Regions from separate parts of the Lysinibacillus sp. FSL K6-0057 genome, predicted to be linked through region 2. Evidence: predicted binding sites of a transcription regulator. Region 2 holds the regulator's gene; each other region holds the start of a gene.
What was found. The regulator LexA, encoded in region 2, represses DNA repair genes until DNA is damaged. The targets are predictions, from matches to a motif close to CGAACATATGTTCG.
Positions count from the first base shown of each region.

Region 1: uvrB (excinuclease ABC subunit UvrB) is a predicted target of LexA. The motif match lies at 6,266-6,279, and genes of this name have one in related genera.
Region 3: MHB40_RS21075 (DNA repair exonuclease) is a predicted target of LexA. The motif match lies at 3,278-3,291, and genes of this name have one in related genera.

Region 1 covers NZ_CP152047.1:769,637-777,365, reverse strand. Annotated here, with positions in the region: gene MHB40_RS03600 (DUF4097 family beta strand repeat-containing protein) at 1-852, opposite strand, end outside; gene MHB40_RS03595 (hypothetical protein) at 994-1,302, opposite strand; gene uvrA (excinuclease ABC subunit UvrA) at 1,338-4,205, opposite strand; gene uvrB (excinuclease ABC subunit UvrB) at 4,213-6,192, opposite strand; gene MHB40_RS03580 (IDEAL domain-containing protein) at 6,779-7,027, opposite strand; gene MHB40_RS03575 (competence protein ComK) at 7,255-7,729, shown strand, end outside.
Region 2 covers NZ_CP152047.1:1,330,643-1,338,371, reverse strand. Annotated here, with positions in the region: gene MHB40_RS06240 (LysM peptidoglycan-binding domain-containing protein) at 1-282, opposite strand, end outside; gene lexA (transcriptional repressor LexA) at 449-1,066, shown strand; gene MHB40_RS06230 (gamma-glutamyl-gamma-aminobutyrate hydrolase family protein) at 1,174-1,896, opposite strand; gene MHB40_RS06225 (prepilin peptidase) at 1,930-2,682, opposite strand; gene MHB40_RS06220 (hypothetical protein) at 2,748-3,440, opposite strand; gene MHB40_RS06215 (hypothetical protein) at 3,437-4,030, opposite strand; gene pilM (pilus assembly protein PilM) at 4,030-5,004, opposite strand; gene MHB40_RS06205 (prepilin-type N-terminal cleavage/methylation domain-containing protein) at 5,117-5,578, opposite strand; gene MHB40_RS06200 (prepilin-type N-terminal cleavage/methylation domain-containing protein) at 5,635-6,111, opposite strand; gene MHB40_RS06195 (type II secretion system F family protein) at 6,237-7,442, opposite strand; gene MHB40_RS06190 (type IV pilus twitching motility protein PilT) at 7,439-7,729, opposite strand, start outside.
Region 3 covers NZ_CP152047.1:4,216,971-4,224,699, forward strand. Annotated here, with positions in the region: gene MHB40_RS21070 (AAA family ATPase) at 1-1,985, opposite strand, end outside; gene MHB40_RS21075 (DNA repair exonuclease) at 1,990-3,204, opposite strand; gene MHB40_RS21080 (YhzD family protein) at 3,463-3,648, shown strand; gene MHB40_RS21085 (enoyl-CoA hydratase) at 3,701-4,483, opposite strand; gene MHB40_RS21090 (rhodanese-related sulfurtransferase) at 4,623-5,594, shown strand; gene MHB40_RS21095 (FAD-binding dehydrogenase) at 5,894-7,543, opposite strand.

The DNA.
Region 1 (7,729 bases), 560 kb from region 2:
AGCACCATCCAAATAAACACGTCCATTCAATGTTTCAGCCTCTAAATCCTTACCTCGAACATTCGTTAATTCAATGGAACCATTAGAAGAATCCACTTCCGCTTTCCCGAAATTAAACTTCGTTCCTTTAATGGCACCGTTTAACGTTTTTACTTTTAATTCTTCAAATGCTGTATCCTGTAATGAAACACTACCGTTCATTAGACGCACAGATAATTTTTCAAGTTTATCCTTAGGTACTAACACCTTCACATTGACTTGAACAAGCTTTAATTGGCTCAAAATACGAAGAGATTGCGCTTCCTCTTTCACAACAAATTGCTCTAAAAAGTGATTGCGTGTTTCTTCTTCACTATCGTTCATCAAAGGTGCCTTTACCTTGCAGATCACTTGAATAGTGTCGCCTTCACCAGATTCCAATGAGAAGTTACCATTTGGTAATTCAACGATAATATTGTCTACATCGGCTGCAGCAACTTCTTCTGTATGTGTAAACTCAATTTTATCTCCAAATGGAGAAGCTACATCAAATTCCTTCACTTTTTTAACAGCTGTATTCATCATATCCATAAAAAGAGAACCGATTTGCGTTAAATCCTTACGAAAATCTTGCATTTCATCTTGGAAGTATTTCATAAAATCATCTTTTTTCTTGTCACCATCTTTTTGTTTTTCTTCAAATAGTGACTCTTTTTCAGTTGAAAAGGATTGCGTCTCTTTCGACACATCATTCATAACATGTTGAGTAGACTTGCCAGGTTGCTCTAATGCTTCTAATAATGTAATCGCCTCTTGTGCCGAAATTGTTCCTTTTTCTACAAGTTCTAAAATACGTTGACGTTCATTTTGCATAAATAAATAGCCTCCCTCAGTTCGTTATACTATTTATACGATTCATCATGTGAAAAGTTTCACTGCAAAATTGAATAAATTGGGTCTTTTCAATACAAAATCATCGGGCTTTTACCTATTACAAATTATATCACTCGTTTATTAGATCGGTTTTTCTTTGAATAGAGCGGAGGCCGCACTTTTTGGATCACTTCTGAACTCTGTTTGAGCGGGTTCTTCTCCTTTTAGATCACTTCCGGCCTCTGTTGGAGCGGGAACCTCACTTTTTAGATCACTTCCGACCTCTGTTTGAGCGGGGTCCTCACATTTTAGATCACTTCCGGCCTCTGTTTGAGCGGGGTCCTCACTTTTTAGATCACTTCTGACCCCTGTTTGAGCGGATTCCTCGCATTTTGGATCATCTTTCAATCTGGATTGAGCGGCTTTCTCCACTTGAAGATCACCTTTCAATCCAGATCAATCATTTCCATTCGATTGTAAATCCATTAAGATTTAGAAGCTTCTGCTAGCAATGCATCCATTCTCATACGATCTCGTTCCAGAATTGGTTTTAAGTATTTTCCTGTGTAGGAGCCAGCAACTTCTACTACCTCTTCAGGTGTACCAGTTGCAACGATTGTGCCACCTTTGTCTCCACCTTCTGGACCTAAGTCGATGATATAATCAGCTGTTTTAATCACATCTAAGTTATGCTCAATAACTAACACAGAATCACCGTTTTCAACAAGACGCTGTAACACGACAAGTAATCGAGCAATATCATCGGCATGTAATCCTGTCGTTGGTTCATCCAAAATATAGAACGATTTCCCTGTAGAACGTCGATGTAATTCAGAGGCTAGTTTTACACGCTGTGCCTCCCCACCCGATAAGGTTGTCGCTGGTTGTCCTAATTTCATATAGCCCAAGCCCACATCGACAATCGTTTGTAGCTTACGTTGGATCTTTGGAATATTTTCAAAGAACACTACTGCATTTTCAATCGTCATATCGAGAATATCAGCAATACTCTTATCTTTATACTTCACTTCAAGTGTTTCACGGTTATAACGTTTGCCGTGACATACTTCACATGGTACATAAACATCTGGAAGGAAATGCATTTCAATTTTAATAATGCCATCCCCACGACATGCTTCACAGCGACCGCCCTTGACATTGAAGCTAAAGCGTCCTTTTTTATAGCCTCGTACCTTGGCTTCATTTGTTGCCGCAAAAACATCACGAATATCATCAAAAACACCTGTATATGTTGCTGGGTTTGAACGAGGTGTACGCCCAATTGGTGATTGGTCAATATCGATTACTTTTTCAAGCTCATCAATGCCCGTCACTTCTTTATGCTCGCCAGGCTTGACCTTTGAACGATTCAACTTCTGTGCCAATGATTTATATAAAATTTCATTAATCAAAGTAGATTTCCCTGAGCCAGACACCCCTGTCACTGCAACAAATAAGCCAAGTGGAACATCTACTTTGACATTACGTAAATTATTTTCCTTAGCACCTTTAATGGAGAGCTTTCGCCCATTTGGTTGGCGTCTTTCAATTGGCAATGGAATAAACTTTCTACCGCTTAAATATTGTCCTGTTAAGGATTTTTCATTATTCATAACTTCCTGTGGTGTACCGGCTGCCACAATTTGACCGCCATGGACACCTGCTCCAGGTCCTACATCGATAAGATAATCGGCAGCAAGCATTGTATCTTCATCGTGCTCTACGACAATCAACGTATTCCCAATATCACGCATATTTTGTAACGTGCTAATCAGACGATCATTATCCCGTTGATGCAAACCAATCGAAGGCTCATCTAAAATATAAAGGACCCCCGTTAATCGTGAACCAATTTGCGTAGCAAGACGAATACGTTGCGCTTCCCCACCAGATAATGTACCTGCTGCACGACTCAATGTTAAATAGTCTAAACCAACATTAACAAGGAAGCCCAATCGTTCTTCAATTTCTCGTAAAACCAATCGTGCTATTTGCATATCCTTTTCAGTGAGATCAAGCTCTTTGAAGAATGTGTCCGCTTCCTGAATCGAATATTGTGTAACCTCACCAATATGCTTATCGGCTACTTTCACTGCTAACGTTTCAGGCTTTAAACGATAACCTTTACATGAAGGACAAGCTTGCTGTGCCATGTATTTTTCCATTTGCTCACGAACATAATCGGATGTAGTCTCTTTAAAACGTCGCTCAACATTGCGCACAACACCTTCAAATTCAATCATTTGATCTCGCACATTACCAAATTCATTTTCATAATGGAAATGTATTTTGTCTTTCCCAGAGCCATATAAAACCTTATCCATCTTTTCCTTTGGCAAATCCTTCACAGGTACATCCATTGGGATATCATAATGATCACATACAGCTTTCAGCAATTGTGGATAGTACTGCGAGCTAGTTGGTTCCCATGGTGCAATGGCATGCTCTAATAAGGAACGATCCCAATCAGGCACCACTAAATCTAAATCCACCTCTTGCGTTGAACCTAAGCCATCACAGCTTGGACAAGCACCAAATGGACTATTAAATGAAAACATACGAGGCTCTAACTCACCTATAGAAAATCCACATAATGGGCAGGCATGATGCTCACTAAATAGTAACTCTTCATGTTCCATCACATCGACAAGCACACGTCCATCTGCCAGACGCAAAGCCGTTTCTAACGAATCACTCAGACGAGCAGCAATCCCTTCCTTCATGACAACACGGTCCACCACTACTTCGATTGAATGCTTTTTATTTTTATCAAGTTCGATAGCATCATCTAAATCACGTAATTCCCCATCAATTCGGACACGAACAAAACCCTGCTTTTTTAAATCTTCTAGCAATTTAACATGGGTTCCCTTACGTCCAGAAACCATTGGTGCAAGAAGTTGCATTTTTGTTCTCTCTGGATAAGTTAATAAACGATCCACCATTTGCTCAATCGTTTGGGAAGTGATTTCTATGCCATGATTTGGACAAATCGGTTTACCAATGCGTGCATAAAGTAAACGTAAGTAGTCATAGATCTCCGTTACCGTACCTACAGTAGATCGTGGGTTACGACTTGTCGTTTTTTGGTCAATGGAAATAGCAGGAGATAAACCTTCTATGGCATCAACATCTGGCTTATCCATTTGCCCAAGAAATTGGCGGGCATAGGCGGAAAGGGACTCAACATAACGACGTTGGCCCTCCGCATAAATTGTGTCAAATGCTAGAGAAGACTTTCCTGAGCCTGATAAACCAGTTAATACGACCAATTGGTCACGTGGAATTGTGACATTGATATTTTTTAAATTATGAGCACGTGCGCCTTGCACGACAATTTCAGTATTTTTCACAAGTCATTCACCCTTCTACCTTCAATTCAAATATTGTATCTCGCAACTCAGCCGCACGTTCAAAATCAAGCGCTTTTGCTGCTTCCTTCATTTCTACTTCTAGGGAAGCTAAGAGCTGTTCTCTTTCCGCCTTTGTTAGCTTTTTGCCTTTTGTTGCCTTTGTTACATAGGATTCCTCTTCTTCTGCTACTTGTGTTGCACGAATGACATCTGGGATTTTCTTAATGATCGTTTGTGGTGTTATGCCATGCTCCTCGTTATAAGCCATTTGTAACGCACGGCGACGTTTCGTTTCATCAATCGCCTTTTTCATCGAGTCTGTTACATGATCTGCATACATAATGACATGACCATTCGCATTACGAGCAGCACGACCAATCGTTTGAATCAATGAACGCTCTGAACGTAAAAACCCTTCTTTATCAGCATCTAAAATTGCAACAAGGGACACCTCAGGAATATCAAGACCTTCACGCAATAGATTAATACCAATTAGTACGTCATACGTTCCTTTTCGTAGTTCACGGATAATCTCTATACGTTCTAGTGTTTTAATTTCTGAATGTAAGTATTCGACTTTTAAGCCCATTTCCTTCAAGTAGGCCGATAAATCCTCAGACATTTTCTTCGTTAACGTTGTCACTAAAACCCGTTCATTTTGTGCAATTCGATCTTGAATTTCATCGATTAAATTATCGATTTGCCCTTCAATAGGTCGCACCTCAATTAACGGATCCAATAATCCAGTAGGTCGAATAATTTGCTCAACCATTTCGGGTGTGTGCTCCAGCTCATACGGACCTGGTGTGGCTGATACATAAATGGCTTGATGCACTCTTTTTTCGTATTCTTCAAAGCGTAGTGGACGGTTATCAAGTGCTGATGGCAAACGGAAACCATGTTCTACGAGTACACCTTTACGTGCTTGGTCACCATTGTACATGCCACGAACCTGAGGCAGTGTGACGTGACTTTCATCGACTACAAGCAAAAAGTCATCTGGGAAATAATCTAGCAATGTATATGGAGTGGCACCTGCTCCACGCAATGTTAAATGACGTGAATAGTTTTCAATCCCTGAGCAAAAGCCCATTTCACGCATCATTTCTAAATCATAACGTGTACGTTGTTCTAAACGCTGTGCCTCTAGTAATTTATCTTCTGATCGTAATAATGCAAGTCGTTCCTCTAATTCTTGTTCAATGTTTTCAATTGCTTTACGCATTTTTTCTTCTCGTGTAACGAAGTGGGATGCTGGGAAAATAGCAACATGCTCTCGATCCGATAAAATTTCTCCCGTAAGTGCATCTACCTCACGAATGCGATCAATTTCATCACCGAAAAATTCCACGCGAATACAATGCTCATCACGAGAGGCTGGGAAGATTTCCACTACATCTCCACGTACCCGAAATGTTCCGCGTGTAAAACTAATATCATTTCGCTCATACTGAACGTCTACAAGTTTGCGCAGTAGCTGATTACGTTCTATTTCCATACCTGTGCGAATGGAAACAACCATTTCTCGATATTCTTCAGGGGAACCTAAACCATAAATGCAGGACACAGATGCAATAATAATGACATCCTCACGCTCAAACAATGCAGAAGTAGCAGAGTGACGCAGCTTATCAATTTCATCGTTAATGCTAGAATCTTTTTCTATATAGGTATCTGTCTGCGGTACATAAGCTTCTGGTTGGTAGTAATCATAGTAGCTGACAAAGTATTCAACAGCGTTATTTGGGAAGAACTCTTTAAATTCACTATATAACTGGCCAGCTAACGTTTTATTGTGTGCCATGATTAGTGTTGGTTTTTTAACCTGCTGGATGACATTAGAAATGGTAAACGTTTTACCTGTTCCCGTAGCACCAAGTAATGTTTGATGACGTTTGCCTGCATTCACACCCTCCACTAATTCCGCAATGGCCTGTGGCTGATCCCCATTAGGCTGATATGGCGCTTGTAAATCAAATGTTTGCACTCATGTCCCCGTCCTTTCCTTCCAATTTGTACATATATTTTAGCATAGCAATATTAAAATTTCGAACATTTAACGAACGAATGTTTGTAATTTTTTTTTCATCTCTAAAATTCTTAATAAATAACGATACGGCCAATTTAACTTGTCACTCTTATAATAGCCGTTTTATCAGGTTTTCAAGCTTCATGAGATTCCTTATTTAGGAGTGACGGTTATTGCTTTTGGAGCGGCTTGCACTCTTTTAGGAGCGGAGTTTTGTGCTTTTGGAGCGGCTATCGTGCGGTTACGATCGGGGGCGTCACTTTTAGAGCGGTTATCTCACCTTTATGAGCGGCTTCCGTCTCTTTCAGAGCGACTCATTCCCTTTTATGAGCGGGTTCCGTCTCTTTCGGAGCGACTCATTCCTTTTTATGAGCGGGGGCACATGCTTTTTGGAGCGGGAACCTTCACTTTCGGAGCGACTCTCACTTTTTTATGAGCAGAGTCTCAAACTGTTCGAATGAAAACAAACACTCTTCACATCCCTCACAACTATTTTCAAAGTCAAAAAAATCCCGCTCTCCAATAGAAGTGGAGAGCGGGTTCGTCAATATGTTTCATCTTCTGTTTGCTGTAAGGAAATTAGTTCGGATGCGTATTGATAAAATGCGTTTTCATCTTTTTCATCGAGTGCTCTATCTATCAGAACCATGAGCTGCTCTTGCCGATGCATACGCTGGATACGATTTAAAAATAAATCTAAATAAATCTCGTTTAATAATTTCTCTGCCTCATCAACTTTTTTCGACTGACCAACGGCTTTTAGAAAATCTGTATACGAATAATATTTATCCAACGATCTCACCTCGATCCTTTTCTAAATTATATGAAAATTGAAATTAAAAAGCAATGCTTACGAATCGAAAATATCTTGGATTAGCTCTAAATCACGTGACATTTAGAGCAAATTCTCTAAGCATTTCGTGCTTTTCTGAACAATTTTCAACTTTTTCATCTAATTTATGAAAGTCATTTTTTGCTCTACACTAATGTTATTACTAGAAAAAAGGAGGCACTCCCTATATGACAACTAATTTTGTAAACGGCTACTTAATTTCATTCAACACTTATTTACTGCAGCCCATTCAGCATGACTCCAAAGTATTCACACATGTGATTGATAAGCATAATGAGCTGATTGTTACGCGCAAACCGATGCATGTCCTTCGAAAATCCTGTATCTCATTAGGCTCCACCTATGAAGCCGCAAAACAATCGGCTAAGCGTTTCTTCGGCAATCAACACAAGTTACCAGTCGTCGTGGCCTTTGATTACGGTTATCCCTGTATTTTTTTACCAACTTATTCACCAAGCTCCATTCACAATATATGGATTGGGCTTCATGCAATTATCAATATTACACCTAGTGAAATGGGGTGTACTGTAACGTTAAAAAATAATAAACAAATTGAACTACCTATTCGATATGCATCCATTAGTAAACAATTTCTTAACGCATCTATGCTGTATAAATACTACATGAATGAACGTAAACAGC
Region 2 (7,729 bases):
GATGGGACTGGCTTGATCACTCACTACAGGAATAACTAGAGATTTTCCCGCTACAATTTTAATATCTGCTAGTTCATTTTCCGTTTTTACAAGCTTTATCCAATCATCAGTACTCATTTTACCACGATATTGCTCAGCTAACGACCACAAGCTATCTCCATGTTCAATTTGAATTTCTGCGTAACTAACTTTTCCTGGATCAGTAATGTAAAGGTATGCTGCAAATAGTAAACAAGCTCCTATTAAAATTGAGATATGTGTGTTTTTCTTCAACCATGTCATAATCATTACCCCTTTTTAAGAATGTTTGTTCGGAATGTATGTTCCCATAATAAAGCGAACAAACGTTTTTGTCAAACACTTTTCGAACCTATGTTTGCATACATGTTCGCATTCTGTTATACTATCAAATAAGTAGAATGATATTAGAAAAAAGAGGTGAGCACGCATGAAAAAAGTTTCGAAAAGACAAGAGGACATTTTAGCTTTCATTAAGGAAGAGGTACGAGCTAAAGGATATCCACCATCAGTACGTGAAATTGGTGAAGCAGTTGGACTTGCTTCCAGTTCAACTGTTCATGGACATTTAGCTCGATTAGAACAAAAAGGCTTTATTCGTCGAGATCCAACAAAGCCACGCGCAATTGAAATTTTAGAGCCTGAAGAATCCATTCAAAAGCAACAGGTGATCCATGTCCCACTTGTCGGGAAGGTTACAGCTGGTTCTCCAATTACAGCAATTGAAAATATTGAAGAATACTTCCCATTACCCGATACGTATGGCACAAGTGAAGATCAATTGTTCATGCTAGAAATCATGGGGGAATCAATGATTGAAGCTGGGATTTTAGATGGAGATTTAGTCATTGTCAAACAAAAGGCAACAGCTAATAATGGGGATATTGTTGTAGCTATGACAGCTGAGGATGAAGCAACTGTAAAACGTTTCTTTAAAGAGAAAAACCATTTCCGTTTACAACCTGAAAATTCTTCTATGGAACCTATTATTGTCGATCAAGTTTCGATTTTAGGACAAGTTGTAGGTCTTTACAGACGTGTACATTAACGATTAAAGCAGGTTTTGAGGATTATGTTCCTTCTAAGAGCATGTATCCTCTTTTTTACGCAAAAAAAGAATCCATATACGATTGGATTCTTTGTATAATGCCCCTTCTAAGCTTCCTTCTTAAATTTTAAGCTCGCTTCAATAAAGGCTGAAAATAGCTTTTGAGCACTCTCATCTCCTGCTATGGCTAGTTCCTCAGGATGCCACTGAACAGCCAAGCAAAATGGCATCTCCTCATGAACTACCGCTTCGATAATACCGTCGCTGGATTTTGCTGCTACTTTTAATTTTTCTGCTAACACATTCACCGCTTGATGATGAAATGAATTCACTGCAATCTTCTCTTGTTCAACGATAGTCGCTAATAGATTGTCAGCAATAACCTGTACAGAATGAGTAGCTACAGCTCGACCTGATTGCTGCGTATGTTGGAGTAACTTGTTACTAAAATGGTCACTATCAATGTCCTGATATAAAGTACCACCTAATGCAACATTTAATATTTGAATCCCTCGACAAATACCGAAAATAGGCATTTTCCGTTGGAATGCAGCTTCAATTAAGGCTAATTCAACCGTATCTCGCGCTGGATGAATTTTTCCAAGCTTTAATGAAGGCTCGGCCCCGAACAGAAATGGATGCACATCATGGCCGCCCGATAACATTAAACCATCTGTCATGGCTAAAATCTGTGCTGCCTCTTCTTCTACTCCAATCGGAATAATCAGTGGAATTCCACCTGCTTCAATAATGCTTTTGCTGTAAGCAGCATTTAATCGAGAGGATAAATCATCCTCCACAAAGGCTGTAATACCAATAATCGGTTTCACTTGCTTCCCTCCACATTCTTGAAGATTAAACAATTACCAAAAGCCTAAATACCAATTGATTAATAGATCGCCATAGAAATAAACAATGACTGCGGCCAGTGCAATAGAAGGCCCAAACGGAATGGGTGTTTTTCTCCCCTGTTTGTTCTTCGATAACACAGTAAATCCGACAATCATACCAATAACAGCAGCTAAAAACAGCGTTAACAGTGTATCAATTGTACCCAGAACGAGACCAATTAAAAAGAATAATTTAATATCGCCTCCACCCATGCCACCGTTCGATAGCACAGCAATTATATATAATATGCCAAAACCAACAACAGCACCCACAAGAGAGTCCCACCAAGGTGTTAATGGTGATAGAACTCGTCCAATAGCAAGCAAGGGTAAAAAGAATAATAGCACCTTATCTGGAATCTGCATATAGGCCAAATCTGACACTACAATGATGACTAATAAGGAGATAAAAACGAAAGCTACTATTAATTCTATGCTCCAGCCTAGCCGCCAATAAGCAAAGGCAAATAATACACCTGTCATTAATTCTATGACTGGGTAAACCCAAGAAATTTTGTTGCCACAACTCCGACATTTTCCTCCTAAAAATACATAGGACAATACTGGCACTAAATCAAGCGCCGTTAGTCGTCTCTGGCATTTCGTACAATGGGAAGGAGGGTGTACAATCGACTCCTTCTGCGGTACACGTAAGCCGACAACATTATAAAAAGAGCCAAAGACAAGTCCAAATAAAAAAATAAAGATCGTATAAGCCATTTCCAATTTTATGTCCTCCTAAACCAATAGGCGCCCATACAAATGAAGTATGGTGCGCCTATCAATAAAGTTTATTGTTGTTCTTCGTAATAGAACGTCGTCACTTGCACTGTTGCCTTTAACGTAAGATCTGCATCTTTCTCTAGCTGTTCCTGCTCTCCAGGTAATTTAAATTCAATCTTATCGGTTTTCATGACACGCTCTAATTGTTCAACCTCCTGTAAAAAGCTTTCAAGCGAATTAAAATCAAGCGCCCCAACCTCTAAGATAAAAGTAATGAGCTTTAAATTAGCTGGTAAAGAGTCCTTTGAAAGAGAAGCAATCGGTGTAGTGGTCTCCTTGTTCTCCTGATCACCATTGACCTCTGCTTCAGCCTGTTCTAACATATTGAGCTCATTCGATACATCTGAAGGTTTCACAGTGCCATCCTCACCTTGAACAGTTAAAGTCTGTATACGAGTTCCTGTCACCTCTTCAATCTCAGCTAAATCAAGAATAATCTTTTCAACGGCTCTTGTTGCAGGTAGCTTTTGTCTTAAGGCTAATATATTGATAGTAGGCTGTCCCTGCTCCTTGTCTAATTGTGCTAGTTGTTCTTTGACATTAGCTAATTCTTGCTGCACCTGCAATACATTACTCTCTTTTTCATTCACCTCATCCAATTTTGGTGACAGCAAATAATAATACAGCGCAAATAAAATAGCAGCTATCAACGCCAGTAACAAGATCATAGATGAATTTTTACTACTCGTTAATTTATTCATGAGCGTCGTCCTCCAGCTAAATACATAAAATCGATTGTTGCTGTGATGGACACTGAATATCGCGGTACTTCTTTAAATTTTTGTTGGGGTGTTAACGCCCTTTGTTCACCTAGCTCTATTTCAAAGTTTGAGACAGTGTTAATTTGAGCATCTGTAAAATAGCTACTCATTAAAAGTCGCTCCACATATTTCGATATATCTGTCATCGTTTCAAAATCCACTTCAATATTCACTGTGTTCTCTCCGAAAACGTAGCTACGTAAATAGGAATGAGTTGGTAATAAAGTTTTTGTTTCATCAATTAACGGTGTTACAGGATAAGAAACGCTTTGAATAAAAGTCACAGACTCTTCCAACGAACCCTGATCGACACTTTGTCGTGCGTCTAGCTCTTGCTGCAATTGATTAAGCTGTGTTGTTAATGCCTGTTCCTCTGCAGTCAATCGAGACAATTCACTTTTGGATGTAAAAAATAAAAAAAGTAAATAAGCTACAATAAGTCCCACAATGACAATCACCAAGCTATAAAAAAGCTTGGGAGAGGTTGTTCTTTTTTCAAGTTGTGGTAAGAGGTTTATATCTGGAACCATTAACGAACCTCCTTCAAAGCTAAGCCAAGCAACGTTGAAAATTCTCGCTTAAAGCGAGGAAACGATTTCTCAATTTTTTTCCCATCGACAACCCTCAGTGGTGGTTCTAAATTAGAAGCGAGTAAGTTCCCAATTGATTTCAATAGTGGGTTATCGCCAAGCATGATAATTTCATCCACTGTTTTTTCACCTTTATGTAAAGAAAACTTAAAGAAATTCATCATCCGATCAATCTCTAGAACCTGATCCATTACGACCATTTGATAATTCTCTGATTCGCCATTATAAATAAATTGATAGCTAAACTCATTCTCCTTCTTCCCCTGCCATTGCGTCATATCTACTTCAATGGTTTGATAGCGCAAAAACTCCACTTGGCCATTGGAAAAAATACTGATAGAGAGTTCATTAATCGACCATTCTGCTATTAAATATGTTTTATTAGGCATTAATAAGGACATGTGCTCTAATAAGCGTATATTACAAAGCGCACGAATATCGGCAGCTTCGGGTTCTAATGAAACATCTAACAGCATCCCTACTAGTTTCGTAATCTCTTCAGAAGGCGCAGCAAATAAGATAGCCTTGCCATCCTCGGCATCTGCATCATACACATCAATTAAAGGGTCCTGAAATGGTAAATGAATGGAATGTCCCAATTCCATCTCAGCATATCCTCGTAATTCCTGAGGCTTTACATCTTTAGGGTGCTCAAAGTTTTTTAATAGAACCGTCGTATCAGGGACAAACATGCGAACTGCCTGTTTTTTCCCTGTCCATTTCATTACTTGCTCTTTAATCACCTCAAAAAGAGCTACCTCGTCGATTATTGTCCCATTTTCAACGATTCCAGCTGCTAAGGGGTATTCATAGCCCTGCCACTGATTAGGCTCTGGTCCTTTCGCCACAATCGCACGTAGCACATAATCCTTCAGTTCAATCGAAACATGCGACTTTCTTTTTCTCTTAAACATGTGAAAAGACCTCCTTATCCTATTCAGTATAAATGATTTTTTCAATTAGTCATCCATTTCCCAGCCAGAAACGCAAATTTTCTTGCGCTTCTGAGTGGGTTGGGAGGACTGATTATTCCTTACCTTTTGTATCTTTATTATCTTCCGGTTTTTCCCCGCCAGCTTTTACCAATCTGTCATTAATCTCTTTTTCTGTTGCTTTATTATCTTTAACTTGAAATTCTGCTAACTTAATATCCTTTAATCTAGGGTACGTAACTTCCCAACCAGTTGTTGTATTTAATTCAACAACAGTACCAGCTAAATCTACACCATCTACATACGGTTTTAATGATTCATCATTACATTTATTTTCTTTACATGCCCCATCAATATAAGCAATTTTAGCACCTGCTAGAATATTTGATGCCTCCGCTAAAATTGCACGGTCCTTCGACTTATTAATAATATTACCAATTGCAGGTACAGCGATTGCTGCGATAATTGCTAGGATAACAATTACAGCTAATAGTTCAACTAATGTTAAACCTTTCTCATTTTTCAATAGTTTTTTATTTTTCCATTTTTTTAACATAATGAAATCCTCCTTAATAATTTTATATGAAGTGTGTGTACACGCGCTTCTGAACATTATGGCGAAGCTGCACAATCTCGCCCAATACATTTGCCACCAGTTCCCTTGCTGCCCTTACGAATATCGTCTGCAATATGCTGTAAGGTGGCATTATCAAAATTAATATATTTGCCATTGCTGTAATAAATCGCATGTGCATTGAAATAGTAGGTGCCCTCGATAAATTGGACATTGGCATTCTGACCTTCTTTATCTGCCTCTAATATTTTGCCTGCACTGTCTAAATAACCATCAGATACTAATTTTCCCACTTCAACCATCTGCCATTGATCAGCGGTTGGATGCTCCATAAAATAGAACTGCGCGGCATGAATGACATTGATAGCATCTGCCTTTAATGCCTTATAACGTGAATTATCAATGACATTACTTATAGCTGGAATTGCAATGGCAGCAACGATAGCTAGAATAACAATGACTGCCAATAACTCGACTAATGTCAAGCCCTTTTCGTTCATTACCCTCATTTCCATGTCCAGTCTCTCCTTTAATACTTAACCATGAAGATACCTACTTGCCGCTTCCTTTTGTTAGCAAATCTAAGTAGATATTTCCCATTAAGCGGAACAAAAGGGCATCCATATCAATATTGTAAACATTACATATTTTCATATAGTTGGAACATTGGTAAGAATATAGCCGCAACGATGACACCTACAACTAGAGCCAGTATCACAATCATTAAAGGCTCAATGAGTGACTTCATGGTATCGACAGCACGGTTTACTTCTTCTTCATAAAAATCAGCAATCTTTTCAAGCATGTAATCCAAGGACCCTGTTTTCTCACCAATTGATGTCATTTGTGTAACAAGTGGTGGAAATAGCCAGCTTTTTTCAAGTGGTTCTGATAATGTGCCACCCTTTTCTAAATTATCTCGGGCTTCCAGTACTACTTTACCCATTACTGGATTACCACCAACCTTTTCGACAATTGTTAGGGCTTGTAGAATTGGCACGGAGCTACTAAAGAGTGTAGACAAGGTTCTTGTCATTCTCGCAATAATATCCTTTTGTAACAGCTGTCCAAAGATTGGCATACGCAGTAAAAATACATTGACGGCATAATGAAACTCTTTATTATTTTTATAGAAATAGTGTAAGCCCACTACTAACACCAATAATCCTAAAATCACAAGGTACCAAAACTGAATGAGCCAATCACTAATACCTACTACAATGACCGTTATTAACGGCATTTCTAAATTCATTTCTTTAAATGCATCCATAAAGGTTGGCACAATGAACACCATTAAAAACATACCAACCACCAGTGTTAAAAGCGATAATATCGCTGGATAGGTCATGGCAGATTGAATTTTTTTCTTGATGTTATATTGCTTCTCTAGTGTGCTTGCAAGGCGATCTAATGTATCATCGACGTTTCCTGTAGCCTCACCAGCACGCATCATATTGACAAATAGCAATGGGAACACTTTTGGGTGTTTACCTGCTGCATCTGAAAATGCCATCCCATTTCGAATATCCTCTTCAACCTGCATCAATGCTCGCTTCAGTGGTTTACTCCTTGTTTGCTCACCCAAAATATGGGTTGCTTCAACGACAGGAACGCCCGCACGAATTAATGTCGCATATTGCCGACAATAAATAACAAATTCCTGGTGCTTCACTTTTGTCCCAAAAGCAATATCTTTATGTAAAATGCTATTTGATTCTTGAAGTTCTCGTGCATTAATTCCTTGTGCTCGAAGCTTTTCCATGGCTACCTTTTTATTCGGTGCCTCGATAATGCCCTTTTTAGGTGCTCCTGTTTTGGTACGACCACTATAACGAAATATCGTCAACTATAATCACCAGCGTTCATATATGGTCGTGCATCCTCAAGTGAAATCTTACCTGTCGTAATTAAGTGTTGCATCGAATATTCCAATGTGTGCATACCTAATGCTTTACTTGTCTGCATCACACTTGGAATTTGGTGGATTTTTTCATTACGAATTAAATTCGAGATGGCAGGTGCCTGTACTAAAATTTCTGTCGCAGCAATACGCCCTTTTACATCCTTACGTACAAATAAACGCTGAGAAACAATACCTTGCAGTACATTCGCAAGCTGCACACGAATTTGACT
Region 3 (7,729 bases), 2.2 Mb from region 2:
GCATGCTGTGCTTGCTGTTGATGCTGCTGTGCTTCAAGGTAGGCTGTACGTAAATATATATAGACTTCATGTTCATCATAAGCTCCATCTAAAACCCGTTGTAGTTGCTCATAAATGCTGTTCTTTTCTACCTGAGCTTCTTGCAAAAGACTTAGGGTACTGTTTCTTTTAGCTGCTAGTTCTTGTACACCACGGATACGCATAAATAATTCGGGCATTAACGTGCGGGCTATCGTTCCCTGTAAGCGATAACGCTTTAAAAAATGCTGGAGTGTCTGAGTGGCTTCTTCACTCTCTACCTCCGCTTGTTGAATTTTATATTCAAGAGAAGTGTATTGCTGCTCCTTCTCTTTTTGCTGTTCATTGACATGTAACCAACGATCTTCGTATCTATGCTTCTTTAAAAGCATTTCTTGTACTGTCATTTCCTCTTGCTCTAACTCCCGTAGGAGGAAACTGTGCTCTTTACTAGTAGGCTCATCTGCTCGATTACCATATCGAATAAACAAAAAGGTTAGCAATGATAAAACTGCTCCGATGATCATTACAACTAGATTTTTTTCAAATACACCATAGGCAAACGACATGAAACCAAGCAGTAGTACAAGCCAGATAAAGTAATGAGGTTGCTTCTGCTTAATACGTAGCGATTTGGCAGTACGTAATTGCTCAAGCTTTCGTTTTTGTTGGGGCCACTGTGCTAAAATATGTTCTTCTTCACTTGTTAATGACTCCTGCATGACCCGCTGCTTCTGTTTAGCAATTGCATCTAATTCTAGATGAACCTGCTCAAGAGAACGTAGATGAAACTTTAACTCCTCCTCTGTCTCCTCTAACTTACCTAATTGAAGCTGAAATTGTTGTTCTTGTTGGAGTGAAACTGTTTCTTGCAGAAGTATATCTTGTGCCTCTTTCTCTTTTACACCTAATAAACGAAATTGTGCTTCGATTTCTTGCTCAAGCAAAAAGAGATCATCATGTAAATTTTGCTCTTTCACCATCAGTTGATGCCATGTTGCCTCTTTTTGCATAAGTCTAGCCATTTCATTGACCGTTTGCTCATCCACTGTTGCAAGTACTTTATCCTGCAATGTTTGATACTGCTCCTTTAATTGCATCAGCTGTTGACTTTCATGTAACAGACGATCCTTTAATTGTTCATAACGTCTGATACCCTCTGCTGGAAACTGAACATGTTGATAATTGGTCAATGTCTGCTGTAAAGTCTGTTGCTGCTTAAGAAGAGGTAGTGCCTGCTTTTGAATAGTTAACTGCTGCCACTGTTGCTGTTGCATTTTTTGCGTACCATATAGCTGCTCTAACTTTTGCTCAAGTAGTTGTAATTGCTGTAGTTTGTCCTCAAATGTTTGAATCTTCCCTTGTTCCTGTTTAATCGTTCGTTCAAGCTGCTTTAATTGTTCAATCTTTTGATTAATCAATGGCACTTTACCTGTCTTTTTAAACAACTCGCTAGCCTCTTTATCCATTTTCTTTTCAAGGGTGGATAAATGCTGAATACCTGTTGTACCTGAGGCAAGTAGCAAATGGGTTAGCTCCTCCTCAGACATTTTTTCAATACCTTGTAGCTCATGCAATGAAAAAGAAAAGATGGATTCGAAGGAAGCCCTAGAATAACCATATAAAAGCTTTACTAACAACTCCTCATGCCCCGTTGTACCATCCTCAAAATAGACAGTAACATCACCAGCAGCCTTTCCTTTCACACGTTCAATTGTGCATTGGCCATAAATCGGGTGCAAAATTGTCAGCTGACCCCCATATTTCGTCGAAACTTTCGGCTCATATTTGCGCTGTGTCTGCTGCCTTGTAGGAAAACCAAAAAGCATTTGTAATATAAACTGCTGAATCGTCGTTTTTCCTGCTTCATTTAATCCATAAAAAATAGTGACGCCATCACTTAAGGAGATGGAGATATTTTCATGCTTACCAAAGCCATATATTTGGATTTTCTGTATTGTCAGCATGTAATCACGCCCTTTGAATTTCTTCTGCTAATAATGTTTGTGCATGATGCGTTAACTTCTCAATATCCTTTTCACTTAGTGGCTCTATCAGCCTAGCACCACCGGCATATTGGTACAAATCTTTTAGAATATCCTTCCATTCATTACTGTCCCACTGCTCCATTAAGCTCACAACGGATTGAGTTGTTGCTGTATGCTCATAATATCTCGCTGCCTTTTGCAACACCATTTTTTGTACCCAACACATTGGCTCAATGCCTTCCTCAGCCTCTCGAATAGTCTCTAACCAAGCATCTACTGTTGCATGCTCAAATAAAGCTTCCGTTTGCTCATCAATATGTTGCAAATGAAGCTCTACTACCGATGCCCCATATTTCGTCCTATTGGCTGTGATGGCTTCTGCACATCTTTTCAGTAATTCATTGGCATGTACCACACTCGAACAGTCCACCTCTATCGTGCTATAAACAACAGCAGAAGTAGAGATAAAATCAAGTTCAGTCGATGTTTGGGATAACATCACATCATAAAAACCTTTCATTCCTTGTTCTTTACGATGTCGACTTTGAATATTGCCTGGATAAACAATGGCTGGGTTTTGATGTAAAAGCTGTCGTTTATGAATATGGCCTAACGCCCAATAATGATAGTTCTTTTCAAGTAACTGCTGTTTTGTAAAAGGGGCATACACATCATGTGTCTTATTGCCTGCCTCACTGCCATGTAGCATACCAATATGAATGGCTTGCTGATCCTGAGCAGTTGGATAGCTTTCAATAACGGACTCCTTTAAATGACGTTCAGGATAACTAAAACCATATATATTCACTTGCTGACCACGTATTTTTAATTGAACCACACTCGTCTCAGCTGGTAATTCATAGACATTACTTGGTAAAGCAAACCGTGTCCAAGTGCCATTTAAATGATCATGATTTCCGTAGCTCACAATCACAGGGATATTGTGTTGAAAAAGCTTTTCCATTGCATCTTGAAATCTTCGTTGTGCTTGCAAGCTACGATTTTCACCATCATAAATATCTCCAACAATTAGTAAAAAGTCAGGTTTTTCCTGAATCGCTTTATGGATAATTTTATCGAATGCTTCAAAAGTGCTTGACCGAATTTTCTTTAAAATGTGTTCGGGTAGGCCAAATAAGCCCTTAAATGGACTATCTAAATGTAAATCTGCCATATGGAAAAAACGAATTGCTGACATCCAATCACCTCAAATAGTAGATAATTCTCTCTTTCGTACAAACCAAAGTAATAATATGTTGACTAATCGAAACCGAATATTTGTTCTATTTTATCATAATTCCTGTTTGATGAAAAATGCTATTACGGAAAAAAACAACATTGCCTTACTTTTTCCACAATTTTCGTAATTTATCAAAAAATTCACTAGTTTTACCGTGAAGTTTATAAATCTTCTATGTATAATAGAAATATATTCAAGTAAAAGGGTGGGGTCTGTATGGAGAATTATCGTTTTACAGCTTTTGAAAAAACAGGGGAAACATTGTTTGATGAAACTTGGACTTTTGAAAATGATGAGGCTGCTAAACTAAATGGACAACAACAAATTGAGGAAAAAGGTGTTGCCGATAAAACGCATCGTCTAGTAAACGCTTCGGGTAAATTAATTTTATTCCATGTTTAGTGGCTAATAAAAGGCACGTAGTCAATTATTTGCTACGCGCCTTTTATTATTTTTATTTCCCTACAAAGATAGGCATTCTTTTCTCTACAAATGCATGAATGCCCTCAACATGATCTATTGTTTTACGCATTGCAGACTGGCCCTCAGCCTCTAATGCTAAGATATTTTCTAGCTGTGGCATATTTTGTGCATGCAGAATTTTTTTCGTCGTAATCATGGAAGAGATAGGGGATGCAAGCATTTTCCCAACAAGCTGATCTGCCATTGCAAATACAGTGCCCTCTGGTGCAATATAATCAATTAACCCTACATCTAATGCTTCATTTGCTGTTAATACCTTCCCTTCCCATATCATTTGTTTCGCTTTAACCGTTCCTACACGTTCCTTCATGAAGAAATGACCGCCACCATCTGGAATGAGTCCTATTCCAATGAAATTCATAGCAAGTTTACTATTTTCACAGGCTACAACAATATCTGCCCCTAGTGTTAGACTAAATCCTAAACCTGCTGATGCACCATGAACTGCTGCAATCACAATCATCGGTAGCTGATAATATGCCTTCACGATACGTGTCAGATAAACCATTGCTTCATCAATATTCAGCGGTTTGCTTTCATCTAGCATTGCTTTTATATCGCCACCCGCAGAAAAGACCTTTCCTTCTCCCCGAATAACAAGCACCTGAATATCTCGTTCCTGTTGTAGAGCCTCAAAGCATTCTGCAAGTTCACGCATCATGACATCATCCATAGCATTCATCGCCTGTGGACGATTCAACGTTAACGTTGCACGACGTTCTAACTTCTCTAAAGTAATCGTTGAAAATTCCATCTCTATAACCCCCAATTATGAATAGTCATTCACTATGTATAATTCGTGTTTTTCTTGAAAACTCCTTCTACGCTAAGCAAAATTGCTCTTGTTATGCTATATTAAAGGACGAATATCGACATAAAGGTGGTAACGTATTTTGACACAAAAAGACTATCGTGTATTACTTTATTATAAATATATTACGATTGAAGACCCTGAAGCTTTTGCAGAAGAACATTTAGCATTGTGTAAAGAAATTGGGCTTCTTGGTCGCATTTTAGTAGGCTACGAAGGTATTAACGGAACTGTATCAGGTACCATTGAGCAAACAGATGCTTACATGAACCATATGAAGGCTGATGCTCGTTTTAATGATATTATGTGGAAAATTGATGAGGTTGAAGGGCATACCTTTAGAAAAATACATGTACGTCCTCGTCAGGAAATTGTTCACCTAGGTTTAGAACAGGATATCAATCCGTTAGAAATCACAGGTGATTATTTAACACCTAAAGAATTTATGGAACAAATGCAAGAAGATAACACAGTGATTATCGATGCCCGTAATGACTATGAATATGATCTCGGTCATTTCAGAGGTGCTGTACGACCTGATATCGAAACATTCCGTGACCTCCCTGCTTGGATGGAGGCACATAAAGAAGATTTTGCAGATAAAAAAATCTTAACTTATTGTACAGGTGGTATTCGCTGCGAAAAATTCTCTGGTTGGCTAAAACGTGAGGGCTATGGTAAGAGCGTAGGTCAATTACATGGCGGTATTGCTACATATGCGAAAGATCCTGAAGTAAAAGGCCAATTATGGGATGGTCAAATGTTTGTTTTTGACCGTCGTCGAAGTGTACCGATTAATCAGGTGGAGCATGTCATTGTTGGGAAGGATTATTTCACTGGGGAACCTTCTGAACGATATACAAACTGTGCAAACCCAGAGTGTCATAAATTAATGCTGTGTGAAGAAAAACATGAGGCATTTTACATGCGTAGCTGTTCAGATGATTGTCGTCGTGCCGAACGCAACTTCTTCGTGGAGGAAAACGGTTGGACAAAGGAACAAGTTGAAGAGCAAATTGCTAAGATTGCAGAGGTCCAACAATCAAGTTGTTAATACTTGGAGAGATAATGCATTGTTAGAAGATGGTTTCTCTGTAGTTTGAGCAAATGAGATTTCTAATCCATTCAATAATTTGAGCTAAGTGATCATTGCTGATGGATTTCCGCTCCAAAATATGACCTAAGCGCTCATTTCTAGTGGATTTCCGCTCCATATCGTGACCTAAGTGCTCATTTCAGAGCGATTGCCGCTCAAAAACTTCAGCTTAGTGATCCTACCTCAGCATGATCAACCCATTCAAAAAGAGCATCGTTCATCAAGACGATGCTCTTACTCGTATAAAGAAATACACTCTATTCTTGTGCTAAATAACGCCCTACCTGTCGTCCGCTAAATAAACAGCCACCGACAAATGTCCCTTCTAAAGCGCGGTAGCCATGGACACCACCGCCACCGAAACCACTTACTTCACCAGCGGCAAATAAACCAGGTATTGGCTGACCGTCCATGCCCAATACAGCGCCATTTAAATTTGTTTGTAAGCCACCTAAAGTTTTCCTTGTTAGAATGTTTAAGCGAACGGCAATTAAAGGCCAATTTTTAGTATCTAAAATTTTATGGGGCTTGGCAACGCGTACCAATTTATCACCAATATAATTTCTTGCCCCATGAATGGCGTTTACCTGTAAATCCTTCGTAAACTTATTATCCATTTCACGATCTCTTGCCAAGATTTGCTCTTTAATTTTCATGAAATCAAGTAAGTCATTCCCAGCAAGCTTATTCATTCCATCTACGAGTTCTTTTAAATCATGTGCAATCACAAAATCCTCTCCATGATTTTTAAAAGCTTGGATAGGAGCAGGTGGACCTGGCAAAATGCGTTTTAGCACATCGCCAATGCTTTTGTTTGTTAAATCTGGGTTTTGCTCTGAGCCAGATAAAGCAAATTCTTTCTCAATAATTTTTTCCGTTAAAATAAACCAGGAATAGTCGTAACCTGTTTTTTGAATCGCCTCTAACGTACTGAGCGTATCGAACCCTGGAAAATTGGGTGCATGAAATCGATTCCCCTCTGCATCAAACCACAGGGATGAAGGACCTGGCAATATCCGAATTCCATGGTTGGGCCATATCGGGTCCCAATTTCTTAATCCTTCTGTGTAATGCCACATGCGATCACGATTTACAATACGTCCCCCAGCATGTTCCGCGATCTCTAGCATTCTTCCATCAACATAAGCCGGCACACCACATACCATATTTTTTGGAGGTGTCCCTAATCGAGCAGGCCAATTTTTTCTCACTAAATCAAAATTGGCCCCAATGCCACCACTTGCCACAATCACAGCTTTCGCTTCGTAGGAAAATTCCCCAATCCCTAATCTCGAACTTTTTTCACCTCGATTAATAAAGGTTTCAGCTAGTACAGTTCCGCTAATTCCTGTAATCTTTCCTTCTTGCTGCACAAATTCATCCACACGATGTCTTGGCTTGAAGTCAATAAACCCTTCTTTCATCGCCTGTTTTACTTTATCTACAAATGGCTTTACAATGCCAGGTCCTGTTCCCCAGACAATGTGAAACCTAGGTACTGAATTGCCATGACCTCCTGCTAACGAACCTCCTCGCTCTGCCCATCCAACAACGGGGAAAAACTTTATCCCCTTTGACTTTAACCAGTCGTATTTTTCCCCTGCAGCAAAATCGACATAGGCTCTTGCCCATTTATATGCCCAAGAATCCTCATCATCTAAACGATCAAAGCCTGCAGTTCCTTGCCAATCTTGCCATGCAAGTTCCTTACTATCTTTAATCCCAAGCCTTCTTTGCTCTGGAGAATTTACTAAAAATATTCCACCGAAAGACCAATATGCCTGTCCCCCGATTGAATTTTCAGGCTCTTGATCTACTAAAAGAACTTTTTTCTTTGCATCGATTAATTCACAAGCTGCGACTAATCCTGCAAGTCCAGCACCAACTATTGCAACATCGTACTTCATTCTTACACCCCCAAATCAATCATCCTTAACTAACATTCTTCTCTCACAGTCTGTTTACCTTCTACCATTCATATTTTTGTCTAAAATGTGACAAACAAAAACGTTCGCTTTCTTGGAACAAAACCATCGACAATTAGCATAAATCCTCTATTTTATTCCATTTAATTCCCATATATTTTTTTATTC